Regions from separate parts of the Stenotrophomonas sp. YJH_SMC_17 genome, predicted to be linked through region 1. Evidence: riboswitches for the same ligand, from Rfam matches in the RefSeq annotation. Region 1 holds a riboswitch; the other holds the start of a gene.
The links. Region 1 has a riboswitch for glycine ahead of gcvP (aminomethyl-transferring glycine dehydrogenase). Riboswitches for the same ligand answer to the same signal wherever they lie in the genome.
Positions count from the first base shown of each region.

Region 1 (7,659 bases):
CATTCGCCGTCGCGGCGCACGACACCGGCCAGCAGGGTGCGCTGTGCATCGCGCAGTTCGGCATGCGGTTCCACCGGCGACGCCTGCGCGGCAGCCTTGTTGGCGGCCTGCTTTTCCTGGCGACGGCGCTGGTCGCGGCGGGTCTTGGAGCTGGTGGACATGGTGCGGTACCGCTGCGAAAGGGGGCGCAAGGATAGCGCACCCCGCCCGCCACGCCGCTTCACACCCCTCAGTCCAGCACTTTGCCGTGCCGCCAGTAGCCCATGAAGGTGATCGCGCGGCGGTCCAGCCCGCAGTCGCGGACCAGATGGCGACGGATCGCCATCACCGCTCCTGCCTCGCCTGCGACCCAGGCATACAGCGGCCCGGCCACGCTGGCATCAGCCTGTTCCCAGAGGATCTGCGCGTCAATGTCGATCTCTTCCAGTTCGTCGCCTGCGCCCACGCTCGAGGCCGCTGTCAGCCGCGCCTGCACCGCCTGCAACAGAGGCTGCCCGTAGGTCGCCTGCCCGCGTGGCAGCCAGACCAGCTCGGCCGTTTCCGGGGCCTTCAGCGGCACCGCATCGCCGGCGTGCGCCACTTCCAGCAGCGCCAGCGTGCGTGGCGGATCGGCCAGCGTGGCCAGTTCCTCGAGAATGCCGGCCACCGCTGGTAGCGCGGTTTCATCCGCCACCAGCAGCACCTGGCCGATATCCGCCGGCGGCTTCCACTCCCAGCCTTCGCTGCTGTCGGTACAGTCGGCATCGGGGGCCAGCAGCACCACGCGGTCGCCCGGGCGGGCGTGGATGGCCCAGCGCGAGGCCGGCCCGGTCTCGCCATGCAGGACGAAATCCACGTCAACCTCGCACTGTTCCGCGCGCAGCTGGCGGATGGTGTAGGTGCGCATCGGCGGACGCTGGTCGTCCGGCAACGCCCGGTAGCGCGGGTACCAGTCCTCGCCACTGGGCACCTGCGGGACGTCCTGGCCGGGCAAGGGGAAGAACACCTTGATGCGCTGGTCCGGGCCTTCGGTCTTCATCCGCGCCACGTCGGCACCGGTGAACACCATGCGGTCCAGGGAAGGGGAAAGAACGCGGCGCTCCTTCAGCGCCACCTCGAACAGGCGGTAGGTCTGCTGCGCAGCCATGGGAACCTCATGCAACGACATCGGATCGGCTGGCTGTCGTGCATCCACGCACCGGCTGGCTGGAGTCGTCAGCCTAGTCCGGTCGTTCCTCGTCGCAAGCGTTGCGGGCATCGCGGCCCGCCCTACCCCTGCGCGCTGCTCAATGGCCCGTGCAGGCTGCCTGCGCTGCGCGTTCACGCTGGTGTTCCCAGTACCAGAACACGAAGCCAGCAGCGAAGAACGCGGCCTGCCCCAGCGCCAGGTGCAGCGGGCTGGCACTGAGCAGCGGCGACACCACGCCCGCCACCACCGTGCTGATCATCAGCTGCACGAAGGCCTGCAGCGACGACGCCAGGCCACGCTGGTGCGGGTACATGTCCAGCACCGCCAGGGCCAGGATCGGGAAGATCAGCGACATGCCCATGCCGCCCAGGAAGATCGGCAGCACCGCCCACGGCAGCACGAACTGCGGCGACAGCGCCACGTAGCCGACATTCAGCAGCGCCGACAGCGCGCACAGGCTGAAACCGATGGCGACCTGGCGTGTGGGCGTGGTGTGCCCGGCCATGCGCCCGGACAGGAACGAGCCGGTGGTCATGCCGCCGATGGTGGGAATGAACAACCAGGCGAAACCGCCCTCGCCCAGATGCAGGTGCTGCATCACGAACACCGGCGCCGAGGAGATGTACAGGAAGATGCCGCCGAAACCGATGCTGCCGGCCAGCGCCAGGCGCAGGAAGCGCGGGTTGAAGCCGATGCGCACGTAGTCACGCAGCAGCACGCGCGGCGACAGCGGCACCCGCGCCTCGACCGGATGGGTTTCCGGCAGGAAGCGCGCGGTGGCCGCAAGCAGGACCAGTGCGAACACCACCAGGAACCAGAAGATCAGCGGCCAGCCTGCACCACTGAGCAGGATCCAGCCGCCGATGATCGGTGCGATGGCCGGGGCGATGCCGAACAGCATCGACACCTGGCTCATCAGCCGCTGCGCGTCATGGCCATGGTAGAGATCGCGGATCACCGCGCGGCCGACGATCATGCCGACACCCGCCGACAGGCCCTGCAGCGCGCGGAACGCCAGCAGCGTGGGCAGGTCGGTGGACAGCGCGCAGCCGACCGAGGCACCGACGAACACCACCAGACCGCCGAGGATCACCCGCTTGCGGCCCCAGGCATCGGACAGCGGGCCGTGCGCCAGGCTCATCAGGCCGTAGAACAGCAGGTACACGCTGATGGTCTGCTGCACCGCCACCTCGTCCACCGCCAGGCGCTGGGCCAGCTGCGGGAACGCCGGGAAGATGGTGTCGATCGAGAACGGGCCGAACATGGCCAGGCCGGCAAGCAGCAGGGCCATGCGACGGGTGGAGGGGGCAACAGCGGCGGTCATGGAGGCAGCGTCCGGCAGGTCCGTGCGGGGCACGCACGGCGGGCGCCGGTCCCGCAGCAACGGGGACGACGCCAGATGAATTCGGGTATCCGCCCATCATAGGTGGGGATTGCGCCTGACGCCATGCAGCACTGCACAAAACGCACGGCCGGGCCATCGGCCATTCAGGCGCGGCGGCACCGACCAGCAGCCGCTGGCCGGGCCCGCAAGGGGCTATAATCGGCGGGCAACACGGTGGGAGAAGCGGAACACCGCTGCCGAAGGCGCAACGCCCGTAATCGCTCAGGCCCGATACCACCCGTAACACAACTCTGGAGAGACCGGTTCGATCCGGCGCCGAAGGGGCACGAAGCTGCGGTTTTCCGCGCTTTTAAACTCTCAGGCAAAAGGACAGAGGGGCGCCCCGCAGACCGCCGACCGGCGGCTTGTGCCCGTGCGTGTGCCCTTTCCTGACGGATCCTTCGCCATGTCCCAGAACACCCCTTCCCTGCGTGAGCTCGAGCACCACAACGCGTTCGTCGAGCGCCACATCGGCCCCAACGACGCCGAGATCGCGCAGATGCTCGATGTCGTCGGCCACGCGTCGCTGGATGCGATGACCGATGCCATCGTGCCGGCCAAGATCAAGTCGCCGGCGCCGCTGGCGCTGCCGGAGTCGATGACCGAAGTGCAGGCACTGGCGAAGATCCGTGCCATCGCCGACAAGAACACCGTGCTGCGCAGCTTCATCGGCCAGGGCTACTACGGCACCCACACGCCGAACGTGATCCTGCGCAACATCCTGGAAAACCCGGCCTGGTACACCGCCTACACCCCGTACCAGGCGGAAATCTCGCAGGGCCGCATGGAAGCGCTGATCAACTTCCAGACCCTGTGTGCCGACCTAACCGGCATGGAAATCGCCAACGCCTCGCTGCTGGACGAAGCCACCGCCGCTGCTGAAGCGATGACCCTGGCCAAGCGCTCGGCCAAGTCCAAGTCGGACACCTTCTTCGTGCACGACGCCGTGCATCCGCAGACGCTGGAACTGCTGCGCACCCGCGCCGAGCCGATGGGCATCGTGCTGCGTGTCGGCACCCCGGCCGAAGCGCTGGATGCGGAAGCCTTCGGCCTGCTGCTGCAGTATCCGGATACCTTCGGCCAGGTGGGCGACTACAAGGCGCTGGTCGATGCCGTGCACGCACGTGGCGGCCTGGTGGCCGTGGCTACCGACCTGCTGGCCCTGACCCTGCTGGCCGCCCCGGGCGAATGGGGCGCGGACATCGTGGTCGGCAACAGCCAGCGCTTCGGCGTGCCGTTCGGCTTCGGTGGCCCGCATGCGGCGTTCATGGCCTGCCGCGATGCCTACAAGCGTTCGATGCCGGGCCGCCTGATCGGTGTTTCGGTCGATGCCCAGGGCAACCCGGCCTACCGCCTGACCCTGCAGACCCGCGAGCAGCACATCCGCCGCGAGAAGGCGACGTCCAACATCTGTACCGCGCAGGTGCTGCTGGCGGTGATGGCCTCGATGTACGCCGTTTACCACGGCCCGGAAGGCCTGACCCGCATCGCCCGCCGCACCCATCGCCTGGCCTCGATCCTGGCCGCAGCGCTGCGCAATGCCGGCGTGCAGGTCGGTGGCGACTTCTTCGACACCCTGCATGTCACCGGCGTGCACGCCGATGAGATCCACGTCAAGGCACGCGCTGCCGGTTACAACCTGCGCGCGATCGACAGCGACTCGGTCGGCATCAGCCTGGACGAGACCGCCACCCGCGCCGACGTGGTTGCGCTGGCTGCGGTGTTCGGTGCCCAGGCCGACGTCGACGCGCTGGACGCCAGCACCGCCGACGCGCTGCCGGCCGGCCTGCTGCGCCAGTCCGCGTTCCTGACCCATCCGGTGTTCAACACCCACCACAGCGAGCACGAACTGCTGCGCTACCTGCGTTCGCTGGCCGACAAGGACCTGGCGATGGACCGCACGATGATCCCGCTGGGCTCGTGCACCATGAAGCTCAACGCCACCGCCGAAATGATTCCGGTGACCTGGCCGGAGTTCTCGCAGATCCACCCGCTGGTGCCGGCCGACCAGGCGCTGGGCTACAAGGAACTGATCGATACGCTGGAAGCGATGCTGGTGGAATGCACCGGCTACGACGCGGTCAGCCTGCAGCCGAACTCCGGCGCGCAGGGCGAGTACGCCGGCCTGCTGGCGATCCGCGCCTACCACCGCTCGCGCGGCGAAGGCCACCGCGACATCTGCCTGATCCCGGATTCGGCCCACGGCACCAACCCGGCTTCGGCACAGATGTGCGGCATGAAGGTGGTGGTGACCAAGACCGATGCCAACGGCAACGTCGACGTCGAAGACATCCGCGTCAACGCCGAGAAGTACAGCGACCGCCTGGCCGCGATCATGATCACCTACCCGTCCACGCACGGCGTGTTCGAGGAAGAGGTGGTCGAGATCTGCGAGATCATCCACCAGCACGGTGGCCAGGTGTACACCGACGGCGCCAACATGAACGCCCTGGTCGGCGTGGCCAAGCCGGGCAAGTGGGGTTCGGACGTTTCGCACCTGAACCTGCACAAGACCTTCTGCATCCCGCACGGCGGCGGTGGCCCGGGCGTTGGCCCGTGCGCGGTCAAGGAACACCTGGCCCCGTTCCTGCCGGGCAAGCTGGGTGACAACGGCCCGGTCGGCATGGTCAGCGCGGCCAGCTTCGGCAGCGCCTCGATCCTGCCGATCAGCTGGATGTACATCGCGATGATGGGCCGCGATGGCCTGCGCAAGGCCACCCAGGTCGCGCAGCTCAACGCCAACTACATCGCCAAGCGCCTGGCCCCGCACTTCAAGACCCTGTACACCGGCCGCAACGGCCTGGTCGCGCACGAGTGCATCCTGGATGTGCGCCCGCTGGAGAAGACCAGCGGCATCGGCGCCGAAGACGTGGCCAAGCGCCTGATCGACTTCGGCTTCCATGCCCCGACCCTGAGCTTCCCGGTGGCTGGCACGCTGATGGTCGAGCCGACCGAAAGCGAATCGCTGCACGAGCTGGATCGCTTCATCAACGCGATGATCCAGATCCGCGAAGAGATCACCGCGATCGAAGACGGCCGCCTGGACCGCGAGGACAACCCGCTGAAGAACGCGCCGCACACTGCAACCGCGGTGACCGCCAGCGAGTGGACCCATGCCTACCCGCGCGAACTGGCCGCCTTCCCGCTGGCCAGCCTGAAGCAGAGCAAGTACTGGCCGCCGGTGGCCCGCGTGGACAACGTGTACGGCGACAAGAACGTGATGTGCGCCTGCATCCCGGTCGATGCCTACAAGGATGATGAAGTCGAGGCGTGATTCCTCGCTCCATCGGAAATGAAAACGGCCCGCGCAAGCGGGCCGTTCTCATAAGGGCGTGTGGACCAAGGCCCACACCCACAATAATCACGGGTCCGGCATCTGCCCCAGGCTCAACTGCCACGATACGCCGAAGCGGTCCTGCACCCAGCCGTAGCGGTTGCTGAAATCGTAATCGCCCACCGGCATCAGCCAGTGCCCACCCTCGCCCAGCACGCGCGCCGCGCGCTCGAACTGCTCTGCACCGGAACACTCGACGAACAGCGAGATCGACGGGCTGAAGGTGAAGTCGTGCACGTCCAGGCTGTCGAAGCACAGGTAGTGGGTGCCGCCGAGCAGGAAGATGGCCTGGCGGACCTGCCCGGGCACACCGGCACCGGCGCCCTCCGGGTGGCGCTGCAGGGCCAGCAGGCGGAAATCGGCGAAGGCTTCAGCGTACAGGGCCAGGGCGGCCTCGGCCTGGCCGGTGAACATCAGGAACGGACGGCTGCGCAGCATGCGGTACTCCCGGTCGACGGGCCGATGACGGCCTACGCGCTCAGGATGGCACGGCGGATGTATGCCTGCTGTGGAACCGAGCCCGTGTTCGCCTGGCGACCACGCGAACGGCAGCCGACCATAGGGTCGGCTCTACAGAAGGTCCGGCAACCGCAGCCGACCGTGGGGTCGGCTCTGCCCGATCATGCTTCGCGCATGCGCCGTGCGATGGCGCTGCCTGCGGCGATCGTAGCGGTCAGCGCCACCATCGACAGGAACTGCAGGCGGGTATGCGATTCACTCAGCAGCAGGCCGAAGATCAGCGCCAGGATGCCCAGCGCGCACACCGTCAGCCACGGGAAACCGGCCATGCGGAACGGCAGTCGGGTGCCCAGTCGATCAGCACGGCGGCGCAGCACCAGCTGCGAGACCAGCGACAGCGTCCACACCAGCAGACAGGTGGAACCGACGATGTTCAGCAGTACCGGCAGTACCCGGTCCGGGAACAGCAGTTCCATCACCGTGGCGGCGAAGCCGAACAGCACACTGGCGAGAACGGCGATCACCGGCACCTGGCGCGGGTCGGTCCAACCCAGCACAGCCGGTGCTTCACGACGCTGCGCCAGCGAATACATCATGCGCGAGGCACCGTAGAGGTTGGCATTGAGTGCCGACAGCAGCGCGATCACCGCAATCAGCGTGATGGCGGTGCCGGCACCCGGGATGCGGGCGATATCCAGCACTGCGGCGAACGGCGACTTCAGCGCCTCGCTGGTCCACGGCACCACGGCGATGATCACGCTCAGCGAGCCGATGTAGAACACCAGGATGCGCCAGGCCACGGTGCGGATCGCACGGGCAATGCTGCGTTCCGGGTCTTCGGTCTCGGCAGCAGCGACGGCCACGATCTCGGTGCCGCCAAAGGCGAACACCACCACCAGCAGCGCCGCACCGATGCCGGCCAGGCCCTTCGGTGCAAAGCCACCGTGTTCGGTGAAGTTGCTCAGGCCGGGCGAGGTCACCTGCGGCAGCCAGCCCATCAGCAGCGCCACGCCGATGGCGATGAAGGCCAGGATTGCCGCCACCTTGAGGATGGCGAACCAGAATTCGAACTCGCCGAAGTTCTTCACGCCGAGCAGGTTGATCGCGGTGAAGAACAGCATGAAGGCCAACGCTGCCATCGGTACCGGTACCGCCGGCCAGACCGTCGCCAGCAGCCCGGCCGCGCCCACCGCCTCGGCAGCGATCACGATCACCAGCTGCACCCACCACAACCAGCCGACGGTGGCACCGGCGGTGGCCCCCATGGCATCGGCGGCATACACCGAGAACGCGCCGCTGGTCGGTTTGGCCGCC
Region 1 covers NZ_JCAFUU010000002.1:296,363-304,021, reverse strand. The annotation lists gene AC5P8Z_RS06445 (hypothetical protein) at 1-161, opposite strand, end outside; gene AC5P8Z_RS06440 (siderophore-interacting protein) at 230-1,126, opposite strand; gene AC5P8Z_RS06435 (multidrug effflux MFS transporter) at 1,266-2,492, opposite strand; glycine riboswitch at 2,794-2,896, shown strand; gene gcvP (aminomethyl-transferring glycine dehydrogenase) at 2,959-5,826, shown strand; gene AC5P8Z_RS06425 (VOC family protein) at 5,914-6,324, opposite strand; gene AC5P8Z_RS06420 (amino acid permease) at 6,507-7,659, opposite strand, start outside.

Region 2 (7,659 bases), on a different contig from region 1:
CGCGCGGCATACGCTGCGCAATGAATTCCGCCACATCGACCCGGCCAGTGCCAAGGTGCGGCTGGTCGAAGCCGGTCCGCGCGTACTGTCCTCGTTCCCGGAAGTGCTTTCGCTGAAGGCGCGCCGGCAGCTGGAAAAGCTTGGCGTGGAAGTGCTGACCGGCACCCCGGTGAGCGACATCGACAGCCACGGCTTCACGCTCGGCGATCAGTTCGTGCCGGCGCGCACCGTGGTGTGGGCCGCCGGCGTGGCTGCTTCACCGCTGGCGCGCACGCTGGAGGTGCCGCTGGACCGCGCCGGACGCGTACAGGTGCAACCGGACCTGACCCTGCCCGGTCACCCGGAGCTGTTCGTGGCCGGCGACCTGGCCGCGCTGAGCCAGGCCAATGGCAAGCCGGTGCCCGGTGTGGCGCCCGCGGCCAAGCAGATGGGCAAGTACGTGGCCGAGGTGATCCGCGCTCGCCTGCACGGCAAGCCCGAACCCGGTCCGTTCAAGTACGCCGACTATGGCAACCTCGCCACGATCGGCCGCATGGCCGCGATCGTGCACCTGGGCCGCCTGCAGCTGTCCGGTGTACTGGCGTGGTGGTTCTGGCTGGCCGCGCACGTGTTCTTCCTCATCGGCTTCCGCAACCGCATCGTGGTGCTGCTGAACTGGGCGGTGGCGTACTGGAGCTACCAGCGCAGCGCACGCATCATCTTCGGTGATGACCGCGACGACCGGCGGCCGAAGCGGTAGGGCTGCACGCAACGGGGTCGGATCCCTTTCCGCAGGAAAGGGCTCTGACCCCTTGTTGCAGTAGTTCCACGCCATGCGTGGCTCTACCTCCTCATCGGGCCGCCCGCACCCGCCGTTTCGACCCTGCCCGGCAGAAACCCTCTTCTCTCGCGGTGTCGGCAATCTGCGCGGTACTCCAATGCCGGGTGATCCAGATCGTCAATGCGGTGCTGCTGAGATGCCAGCGCAGCATGTCTTGCTGCGGTTGCCGCCACAGGTGGCGTCGGGCAATCCAGAAGGTCTCCCGCTCCACTTCAGGCACCTTCTTCTTCATCACGGCCTTGTCGAAGAACCGGGCGATGAAACGCCACGGGTCCACCGTCTGGTATCCCGTTCGTGGTTCACTGGTGCACGCAGCCACACCACTCGGCACACGGTCTGCCGGCTGCGGCCGGCCTTCGGCCAGCGTCAGCCCGAGCAGGTACAGAAGGCCAGGCAGCAGCGCGATGCCGGCGATTAGCACGACGACGGAGATCCATGCTTTGCCGGCGGCACGCATCGCTCACTGTGCCTTCGGCTTCGGGTACCACAACGCGTTGACGATGACCCAGCGTTGGTCAAAGCGCCCCATGTGGAAGTAATCGACGAACCATGGGGTTTCCAACCACACCGAGGCCGCGTTGCCGGTCAAGTCCAGCACCGTGCAGCGACGGTCCCATTGATCCTTCGGCGTCTTCAGCGCGCCCTGCTTTGTCAGCGAAACCAGTTCCTCCTTCGACATGCGGCGCAGGCCAAGCCGCTCGTCGGGCGTATCGCCGAGCACCGCGCGCTTGGCCAGGTCCGGATGCAGGGAACGGGCGACGCGCTGCGGGTCGGCTTCCAGCTGGCCATCGACGTAGTCGTGGCAGGTGGCTTCGATGGCCGCGAGGGTGGCTGGGTCGGCGGCAGGACTTGTGGCTGCGGAAAGGGCGAACAACAGGGCGATCGTGGACATCCGGGTCTCCAGGGCTGAGGGCTGGGCGATCATGGCATGTGCAAGCCGCATCCCCGCATGGCGTGGATCTACGGCATCAGGCCCATTTCGTCGGTGCCCAGCTGCATGTACATGAACGCAGCGGCTTCTACAGACATGGGCTGCCCCTGCGGGAAGCTGTCCAACCAGGTGGTGATGCGCGCATGGCGCCCCGCCAGCGCATCCGCCAATGCCTGCTTTTCCGCGTCAGTGGCGCGCTCCTGCATTTCGTTGCGAAGCACGTCATCGCCGATCCCCCACCTTTCTGCGAACGGGATCAGATCGATCAGATCGGGAGGGACCCGGTCACGACGCAGGTGGATCGGTTCGGGTGTCCTCGGGCCATACGCTGCCAGCTCAGCGGCGGTGCCGATCTGCCCCTGCTGCAGTGGCGGTGGGGGTGGTTCCTGGGTGCAGGCCAGAAGGGCCACGCAGGCAGCCAACAGCAGTATCCCGCGGTTCTTCATCGGACGGATCCATGTGTCGATGGGTGTGGCGATCATGGCATGGACAAGGCCTACCCACGCACGGCGTGGATCTACCGTAGAGCCCAGTCCATGCCCGGGCCCCGCATCGTGCAGACGGAACAGAAGCCGAGCGTGGGCTCGGCTCTACAGAAGCGCGGGATCCGGCGCCTGCAGCCAGGCCAGCTTGCGTTCGCGCGGCTGCTGCTTGAGCTGCCATTCGGCGCGCGAGGCGGCGGCGCGGTCCGGGTACTCGCGCACGGCAAGGATGCGCAGCGGCGGCCGGGCGCGGGTATAGCGGGCGCCCTTGCCGGCCTGGTGGGCGGCGAAACGCGCGTCCACGTCGGTGCTGATACCGGCGTAGAAGCTGCCGTCGCGGCATTCGAGCAGGTACAGGAACCACGGGCGGAGGGACGGGGCCATGGCCGGATTATGCCGTGCTGCACTGCAGCGGATATACTGGCGCCCGAATGCAGGAGAGAGGCGCCGTGCTGGCGCCCGCCGAAGGCGCAGGCTCCCATGATCGCTCAGGCCGGTGGGCTGGAATCCCACCAACCATGCATTCGACTCGCCGAGCTGGAGAGAGGTCACCGGGCACGCCCGGGACGATCCGCCGAAGGGGCACGCGGCCTACGCCGCTGAACTCTCAGGCAAAAGGACAGCGGGAGCGGCACCGGTCATCGTCATCCCGTCATTGCGCAGGCAGTGGCGGTATAGGCGCATGGCCGGCCCCACCGCGCCCGGAGCCTGCCCCATGCTGCTGTCCATCATCTACCTGATCGCCATTTCCGCCGAAGCCATGACCGGCGCCCTGGCCGCCGGCCGCCGCCGCATGGACCTGTTCGGTGTGGTCATGATCGCCTGCGTCACCGCGCTCGGAGGCGGTTCGCTGCGCGACATCCTGCTCGGCCACTATCCGCTGGGCTGGGTGAAGCATCCCGAGTACCTGGGCTTCACCGTGTGCGCGGCGCTGATCGCCACATGGGTGGCTCGCTGGATGCACCACTTCCGCCGTACCTTCCTTGTGCTCGATGGCCTGGGCCTCATCGCCTTCACCCTGATCGGCTGCTCGATTGCGCGCGAAGCGGGCCATGCGATGCCGATCGTGCTGATCGCCGGCATGCTGACCGGCGCGTTCGGCGGCGTGCTGCGCGACATCCTCTGCAACGAGGTGCCGCTGATCTTCCAGAAGGAGCTGTACGCGATCATCGCGTTGCTGACCGGCGCGGCGTACCTGTTGCTGCTGCACTGGGGCGTGGCCGACGCCACCGCGATCCTGTGCTGCCTGGGCGGCGGCTTCGCGTTGCGCCTGCTGGCGATCCACTACCGTTGGGAAATGCCGAAGTTCGTGTATCACGACGAAGTGCATTGAACGATAGCGTGTTCGCCGGGCATGGCCCGGCGCTACCCTTCGCGCCCTGCACCACCCCGGCGATGTACCTGGCGCTGTCGCTCATGCGCAGCGCCAGGCGCATCGCCGGTGCAGATGGGCCGGTCTCCAACTCCGACCGGCCCTGATCGCGGCCGCACCCCCGCAGGCGCTGGCCGCCATCCACACTCGTGCCGCCGTGAGGCGGCTTTCATCAGGCCGCTTCGGACACCTTCACTTCGCGACGGGCGCGCACGGCCGCAGCCAGTCGCTCCAGCACCGTCACGGTGGTGTCCCAGTCGATGCAGCCATCGGTGATGCTCTGCCCGTAGACCAGCGGCTGGCCTTCCACCAGTTCCTGGCGGCCACCCACCAGATGGCTCTCGATCATCACACCCACGATGCGCTGTTCCCCGTCTTCCAACTGAACGGCGATGTCCTCGATCACCTTCGGCTGGTTCTCGGGGTTCTTCAGGCTGTTGGCGTGGCTGGCGTCGATCATCAGGCGCGTCGGCAACCTGGCCTTGGCCAGTGCCTGGCAGGCCTCGGCCACACTGCCCGCGTCGTAGTTCGGCTGCTTGCCGCCACGCAGGATCACATGGCAATCCGGGTTGCCGGTGGTCGAAACGATGGCGGTGCCACCCTGCTTGGTCACCGACAGGAAATGATGCGGATTCGAAGCGGCACCCACCGCGTCGGCGGCGATCTTCACGTTGCCGTCGGTGCCATTCTTGAAGCCGACCGGGCACGACAGCCCCGACGCCAGTTCGCGATGCACCTGGCTTTCAGTAGTGCGCGCACCAATGGCACCCCATGCCACCAGATCGGCGATGTACTGCGGCGAGATCACGTCAAGGAACTCGACACCGGCGGGCAGGCCGAGCTTGTTGATGTCGCGCAGCAGGCCGCGGGCGATGCGCAGGCCCTTGTCGATCCTGAAGCTGCCATCCAGGTCCGGATCGTTGATCAGGCCCTTCCAGCCCACCGTGGTGCGCGGCTTCTCGAAGTACACGCGCATGACGATTTCCAGTTCGCCGGCCAGCGCATCGCGCAGCGGCTTCAGGCGCTGTGCGTACTCGATGGCGGCGTTCGGGTCGTGGATCGAGCACGGGCCCACCACCACGGCCAGGCGGTCATCACGGCCATGCAGGATCTGGTGCAGAGCCGCGCGCGAGGCGCTGACGGTGTCGGAGGCTTCATCGTCACAGGGCAGCATCGCCAGCAGCTGGGCCGGCGGTGTCAGGGGTTCGATGGTGCGGATACGCAGGTCGTCGGTGTGCGGGGGCATTGGGGGAGATCTCCGGAACGTTGGGGGTCCCCAGCGTGGCGACATGAAAAAAGCCGCCAGGTTCGCTGGCGGCTTTCGGGAATGCGTCTGAAGCTTTCTTCAGGGTGAGCGCAGTCCTTCCTCCGCCAGTGGCTTCGGAAAGTAATACCAGTAAAAGCTGGTGGGGGCTGCGTTCATGGGATGTATTGATAGCACAGCTTTTGCGCAGTGCAAAATGTTTCATCCGCAACTGGGCACGCGGTGCAGCGTGGGGCCCGCCCGGCGCATCCCTGCGGCAGCTGGCACGCGAAGTCGCTCATTTGCCATGCACTTCCACGTCCAGCAGCAGGCCTTCATGGATGTCAGCCCAACGCTCCAGCACGCGGCCCAGTTCCTGCCGCGCTTCCTCCAGCTGTTCCGGGTTGAGCAGGGACCGGGCGGTGTAGAGGTCGGACACCAGCCGCCGCAGGACGGGCTCAGGGATGGCCACCGACGGCCCTTCCGCCTCCGGCAGCTGCAGTGCCGGGGTGTCGCCAAGCGGGCCGTACAGCGTTATCTGGAGCGTGCTCTGCATGATCGACTTCCGCGCGGATGACAGGGGGAATGCACTGTTTACCGCGTCCGGGTGACAGGCGCATGTGCCCCCCCATGCCGAGGACCGGCATCCACCGGCATCTGCCATCCTGCTACAAGGCGGCCAGGTCGGCCAGGTGCTGGGCCATGCTGTCCATCGCGCCTGCCGCATGGGTGGTGGTGAAGTACTCATGCCAGCCGGTAGCGGCAATGCCAGCCATCAGCGCATCGACCTCCTCGCGGCCCGCGCAGCGCCAGACCGCATAGAACTGCGCATCGCTGCTGTGCGGCACGCCCGCGGCAATGCGGCCCATCGCCAGCGGAGTGATGCGGACTGGATCGAACTGCTGCATGCCGGCTCCGATGCGGGCGAAGAAAGCGCTCCGCTGCTCGGGCGGGAGTGTGGTCCAGGCAGGCGTGGCGGTATAGAGCTCGATGAAGGTGTGCGACATGGTGGTTCTTCCTTGAGGTTTACGAAGTTGGGCGGAGGCGGCCGGCAACCTGCACTACCGCAGCGAGCGCAGTGCACGTTGGCGGATGTAGGCGTTGGCGCCGCTGTGGCGCTCGTGCTGCCAACGCGTGCACAGCTCACGCAGCCACTGCGGCTGCGTCTTGCCGGCATCATTGAGCCAGTTGCCGACCGAATCCTGCACATAGCGTTCCGGGTCATCAGCCAGTGCTTCCAGCAGCGCGGATGCATGCTCCGGGTGCTGCTTGAAGAGTGCGATATGCGTGGCCCATACACCGCGTGGACGCAGCGCTTCGCAGGCGAAGCGTCGCAGGTGCGGCGATACTTCCTGTGTCCACGATTGCAGGTACTCAAGCGCCTGCATCGGCGCGGCAACGATGTTCATGCGTAGCGCCAGCCACGCCCATTCGCGCACACCGAAGTGTGGATCATCGGCCAGCGCGCGCATCTGCTGCAGCTTCTCTGCCAACGTCGCGCGGACATCGCTGCCGATCAGATAGCAGGCCCAGCCGCGCACGGTGTCGGACACATGGTCCTGCCATTGCACGGGATCACCGTGCCCCGCCTCACGCAGCAGTTGCGCAGCCAAGGCCATGCGCAGTGTGATGCCCTTGCCTGAGGCATCCTGCATGCGTTGCAGCGCTTCCGGTGCAAGCGCAGGCGCCACCATCTGCAGCAGCGCGGCGAAATCCACTGCCAGGCATTCGGCCAGATGGGTCGTGGGGGCATGGCCGGTGTTGAGTGCATGCAGCCGTTGTGCCGCGATCGCCGGGCTCATGCTGCACGTTCTCGTCCAGCATCGGTGTGCTGCCAGACCTTGTGCAGCAACTGCGACAGCTGTTGCTGTTCATCCGTATCCAACCCATTGAACAGGCCAGCGATCCATTGCGTGTGCTGCTCGAACAACGTCCCAGCCATGCGCGTTCCCTGCGCAGTCAACACGATCTGGAGGCGACGGCCATCTTCGGCATCGCTGCGCCGCTGCAGCAGTCCTTCGCGTTGCAGGCCATCGAGCAGGCCGCTGATGGTGGCGCGGGTCACGCCGGCGCGCTCGGCCAGTTCGTGCGGGGGCAACGTGCCGCCGGCGCCATGCAGCAGGAACAGCACGATGAAGCGGGCTTCACTGAGCCCGTGCGGTGCGAGACGGGTGGCGCAGTCGCGGTCGATGGCGGTGGACAGGGAAAGCAGCTGGAAGCACAGTCGCAGCTGCGCGATGTTGGCTTGCCCGCGTCGCTGCGCCTCATCCATCAGGGCATGGTGCTTGGGTTCGATCATCCTATGAACAACGTATGATTAGGCGCCTAATCATAAATCGGGACATCTGATCCAGGCAAGCCGGGAATGCGTTTCAGCAAGCGCTTCCCAGCAGCAGGCGCGCGATCAGTCCACCACCCTCCCGGTGCAGCAGCTGCAGTTCGCCCGCATGCCGCCGCGCCACGTTGGCGGCGACCGCCAAGCCCAGCCCGGCCCCACCCGTGGCGCGGCTGCGTGAGCTCTCGCTGCGCTGGAAGGGCTGCAGCAGGCGGGTGCGGTCGGCCTCATCGATGCCTGGACCGCGATCCATCACGTCAAGGTGCGCCACGTTGCCGCACACGGCTGCCCGCAGTTGTACCGCCCCCGCGTAGCGATCGGCGTTGTCGATGAGATTGTCGATCGCCCGTCGCAGCAGTAGCGCATCCCCCTGCCACCGCAACGTATCCGGCCCGTCGAAGGAGATGTCGATGCCCCGCAGCAGTGCGCTCTGCACGCACTCCTCCAGCAACACGGCCAGATCCAGCGGATGCATC
Region 2 covers NZ_JCAFUU010000003.1:267,425-275,083, reverse strand. The annotation lists gene AC5P8Z_RS11000 (NAD(P)/FAD-dependent oxidoreductase) at 1-739, shown strand, start outside; partial or broken gene AC5P8Z_RS10995 (hypothetical protein) at 823-1,277, opposite strand; gene AC5P8Z_RS10990 (nuclear transport factor 2 family protein) at 1,281-1,712, opposite strand; gene AC5P8Z_RS10985 (hypothetical protein) at 1,781-2,197, opposite strand; gene AC5P8Z_RS10980 (GIY-YIG nuclease family protein) at 2,342-2,617, opposite strand; glycine riboswitch at 2,658-2,747, shown strand; glycine riboswitch at 2,761-2,864, shown strand; gene AC5P8Z_RS10975 (trimeric intracellular cation channel family protein) at 2,949-3,566, shown strand; gene AC5P8Z_RS10970 (3-deoxy-7-phosphoheptulonate synthase) at 3,778-4,851, opposite strand; gene AC5P8Z_RS10965 (hypothetical protein) at 5,147-5,404, opposite strand; gene AC5P8Z_RS10960 (DUF6616 family protein) at 5,517-5,855, opposite strand; gene AC5P8Z_RS10955 (DNA alkylation repair protein) at 5,910-6,650, opposite strand; gene AC5P8Z_RS10950 (MarR family winged helix-turn-helix transcriptional regulator) at 6,647-7,147, opposite strand; gene AC5P8Z_RS10945 (sensor histidine kinase) at 7,221-7,659, opposite strand, start outside.
Region 2: it holds a riboswitch for glycine, as region 1 does, so the genes downstream of both, AC5P8Z_RS10975 (trimeric intracellular cation channel family protein) here and gcvP (aminomethyl-transferring glycine dehydrogenase) in region 1, are expected to answer to the same signal.